Regions from separate parts of the Peribacillus sp. NPDC097197 genome, predicted to be linked through region 1. Evidence: riboswitches for the same ligand, from Rfam matches in the RefSeq annotation. Region 1 holds a riboswitch; the other holds the start of a gene.
The links. Region 1 has a riboswitch for glycine ahead of gcvT (glycine cleavage system aminomethyltransferase GcvT). Riboswitches for the same ligand answer to the same signal wherever they lie in the genome.

Region 1 (2,205 bases):
CATGCCGAGGTATGCCCCGGTCAATCATTTCGATTCCAACAAGCTTACGTGGTGCCCCTTTTTCCTTTTGTTCGGCAAGCACGGCTTTTCCAAAAAAGTCTGACGCCTTATCCGGTTTAACCGCAAAACCAATCCCCGCTTCGATTGGGGTGATGTCCGGCGAAAGCTCTTGACCATAAAGCGGTAGTTTCGCTTCGAATCGAAGGGTATCACGGGCTCCCAGCCCAATCGGTTGTATCCCATCATCTTTACCAGCTTCCAAAATTTTTCTCCAGAGGGCTGGACCATCCTCACTTCGGCAATATATCTCGAAACCATCTTCCCCCGTATACCCTGTACGTGAAACCATCGTGGATATATTATGAATGTGGACATCTTCTTTAAATTTAAAAAAGCCAATTGTGCTTAAATCGGTTTGCTCGGTAATCTTCTGCAATACTTTCTCCGCTCGAGGACCCTGCAGAGCAAGTTGCGCATAATCGTTTGAAACATTATTGATGCTGACACCTTCCATACCATTCGCCTGAAGCCAATTGAAGTCTTTCTCGATGTTGGCTGCATTGACCACAAGCAGATAATCCTCTTCCGCTTTTTGGTAAACGATAAGATCGTCCACGGTCCCCCCATTTTCATAACACATGGCTGTGTATAGCGCTCCGCCCTGTTTCAGCTTGGCTACGTCATTCGTCAACATCTTTTGTAAAAAAGAAAGGCTCCCGAAACCTTTTACCTCAATCTCTCCCATATGCGACACATCAAATAAGCCACCTCTTGTACGCACAGCTTCGTGTTCATCTTTTATGCCGGTAAACTGCACGGGCAGTTCCCACCCACCAAAATCGATTGTTTTTCCACCGTGCTCACTGTAAACCTCGAATAATGGCGTTCTTTTTAAATCGCTCAAAAAATGACCTCCTTCAATTTTTTTGCTTGTTCTCTTTCACCTGATATTCCTTAAAAAAAAGACACAAAAAAGGACAGAGAAAGCCAAAATGGCTTTTTCTCTGTCCTGAAACCTGAAAGTTTACCTATTATTATAGGTTTTCCCCTTTGGTGGCCGTCATTAAATAATTGGCGCTCTCCAGAGTCGCGTCCGATAAGAGTTCATTTGCCTGAGAGATTCACTGCTAAGTTTGCTCCTTCGGCGCTACATATGTAGATGGTAGTCTCTCCCCTTATCCTCACCCGCATATTGATGGAAAAGACTGAAAATTCCCCACCTGATGGTCATCCATTTGCGTGAAATGGGTACCAATCTGCTCATTGTTGATCTTTGGATAAAGCACTATCCAAATGCTAATACTATAATAACTAAAATTATTATCCAAGAAGAATATTTTCCTTCTAACTTCATTACTATTGCAATTTTCTAAATATATTTACATCCTACCCTAAGATACTTTACTCTGCAATAACTTTCGTGGAGAAAGATTTTATTAACCTATAAAAAAGTTCATGGTCTAAAGAAACTAAGAAAATTATGTTTTAAGAAGGAGCAAGAATCAATGAAAATCAATATATCCTTCAGTTCTGATTGGAATGATGAATTTCTGCAAAAGATGGAAAACGACGGTCCATGGGGAAATTGGGATCTTTATAAACTGGCCATCCAAATGGAAGAGAACCTAATTATTCCTGATTTCGAAGGCTTACAAGCGCCTAAGCACCTTCAACAACTGACTCCCCTTCCCCATCAATTAGAGGCTGCACGTCAGGTGGTTGAACAGATGAATGGCAAAGCCATATTGGCTGATGAGGTCGGTCTTGGTAAGACTATCGAAGCGGGATTGATTTTAAAAGAATATATGATTCGGGGACTGGTTAAAAAGGTTTTGATCCTTGTACCCGCATCACTTGTCACCCAATGGGCTTTCGAACTGAATACGAAGTTTCATATTCCTGCAGTAGTTCAAAGGAAGAGTTATGTATGGGAATCATGCGATATCGTCATATCCTCCATCGATACGGCTAAGCGAGCCCCCCATCGGGATATCATTTTCAATCAAGAATATGACTTTATCATTATTGATGAAGCTCATAAACTTAAAAATAATAAAACGAAAAATTATGAATTTGTCCAAAATCTTAAAAAGAAATTCTGTTTGTTGCTGACTGCTACACCCATTCAGAATAAAATCGAGGAAATCTTTAATCTCGTTTCATTATTAAAGCCTGGACACCTAGGAAATGCCGCACTCTTTTCCG
Region 2 (2,205 bases), on a different contig from region 1:
CTTTAGAGCAGCTTCAATGTCATATAAAGAATGTACGTGAAGATCTATCACGCCATGATCTAGCCATTTGCTTAAACGAAAGCGATCGAATGATCGGGGAATTATCCATCTCTGATATGGACGAAGAGGACAAAAAGGCAGGATTTAGAATTTCGATGAATGCCATTGAATTAACGGGTAAAGGGTATGGTACAGAAGCTATCCGACTTGTTTTAGCATTTGTTTTTGAAGAATTGGCTTTAAATCGTCTGCAACTGGAAGTATTCAGCCATAATTTACGTGGAATAAGAGCCTATGAAAAAGTTGGCTTTATCAAAGAGGGGATTTTACGAGAGTCTTTATACTTCAACGGAAAATATTCGGACGAAATCATCATGGCCATTCTTAAAAGGGACTATGAAAAAATGTCCTTATCAAACTGATTCGGGGTTCGCATCGTTTCTTGGCATCAAAGTTAGCATATAGATTCACCCCCACCACATTTACAATATATCCCTTTGACCCAAAATCAAAATAGTGATAGAATTCCATTATTATTTTAAAAGAGTAAATGAGTTGCTAAAAAGAATTTCATCTTTAACAGTGGCCATTTATTGACAACCACATACTAAGCAAGCGATGAATGCTATGGATCACACTATAGCAGGAGCAGCTTCTGGAGAGACTGTACACACGTGCAGCGCCGAAGGATTCACAATCTCAGGCAAAAGGACAGAAGAGTAACGAATATTTGTTATTCTTTAACCTTTCGAGATTGGTAGCTTCCAATCTCTTTTTTTATTGTCTTTTTTCAATCATCACTAAAAAAACGAAGTGAAATCGCTACTAAACTGGACAGATTCATTGCCCTGGTGATCGATTGGAATCAACGGACCATGCACTTCACATTCAAGAATTATAACAACGGGGGCGCACAAATTGGCTAAACAAGAATTGAAAAGGGATTTGAAAAATCGACATGTACAACTCATCGCCATAGGAGGAACCATCGGGACCGGGTTATTTTTGGGATCCGGAAAAGCCATACAGTTGGCGGGACCCTCCATTATCTTTTCGTATCTGATTATCGGGATTGCCTTGTTTTTCGTCATGAGGGCTTTAGGGGAATTGCTGTTGTCCAACGCGGGATATTCCTCATTCACCGAATTCGCCACGGAATACATCGGACCGTGGGCTGGTTTCGTGACTGGCTGGACCTACTGGTTCTGTTGGATCATGACGGCCATGGCCGATATCATCGCTGTCGGGGTCTATATGCAATATTGGTTCGACATTCCGCAATGGATCCCTGCACTTGCCTGCTTGGTGATTCTACTAGGATTGAATTTGTTGACCGTGAAGCTATTCGGAGAATTGGAGTTCTGGTTCTCCCTCATTAAAGTCATCACGATCGTCGCCTTGATCGTTGTGGGAATCGTCTTACTCATCATTGGTTTCCAAACCGATACAGGAACCGTTTCCCTCAACAACCTTTGGAGTCATGGGGGCATGTTCCCGAACGGCGCATCCGGCTTTTTGCTTTCCCTACAGCTAGTCGTCTTCTCCTTTGTTGGTGTCGAAATCATTGGGGTGACAGCGGCCGAAACCGCCAATCCGAAAAAAAATATCCCGTCAGCGATCAATAAGATCCCTGTCCGGATATTGCTTTTCTATATCGGTGCCATCACCGTCATCCTTTGCGTCAATCCATGGACACAGCTCGATGCCGCAAGCAGCCCATTCGTGGAGGTCTTCGCCTTGATCGGGATTCCGGTTGCTGCAGGGATTATCAATTTCGTCGTGTTGACATCTGCCGCTTCTGCCGGGAATAGTGGATTGTTTTCAACAAGCCGCATGCTTTATACCTTGAGCAACAATAACGAAGCACCTGCTAAACTTAAGAAATTAAATAAACGTGCTGTTCCGAGTAATGCATTGGTTACGTCCACCATCGTCGTCTCCATTGGGGCATTATTAAGTAAAATCATACCGGAGCAAGCTTTCACCATCGTGACAACGATTAGTGCAATCTGCTTCCTATGGGTCTGGAGCATCATCTTGATTTCCCATATCAGGTATACGAAAAAACGTCCGGACTTAAGGGCTACGTCCACTTTCAGGGCTCCCTTAACACCTTTCATCAACTATGTAATATTAGGGCTGTTTGTCTTCATCTTGATCGTCATGCTGTTTGCTGAGGCGACCAGGCCGTCATTATTGCTGACA

Region 2: linked by a shared signal. The riboswitch ahead of ACQKL6_RS14650 (amino acid permease) and the one ahead of gcvT (glycine cleavage system aminomethyltransferase GcvT) in region 1 are both predicted to bind glycine.

Annotation. Positions count from the first base shown of each region.
Region 1 is NZ_JBNNST010000013.1:34,026-36,230, reverse strand. It holds gene gcvT (glycine cleavage system aminomethyltransferase GcvT) at 1-904, opposite strand, end outside; glycine riboswitch at 1,003-1,087, opposite strand; glycine riboswitch at 1,091-1,185, opposite strand; gene ACQKL6_RS16180 (DEAD/DEAH box helicase) at 1,506-2,205, shown strand, end outside.
Region 2 is NZ_JBNNST010000010.1:137,290-139,494, reverse strand. It holds gene ACQKL6_RS14655 (GNAT family N-acetyltransferase) at 1-422, shown strand, start outside; glycine riboswitch at 646-725, shown strand; gene ACQKL6_RS14650 (amino acid permease) at 919-2,205, shown strand, end outside.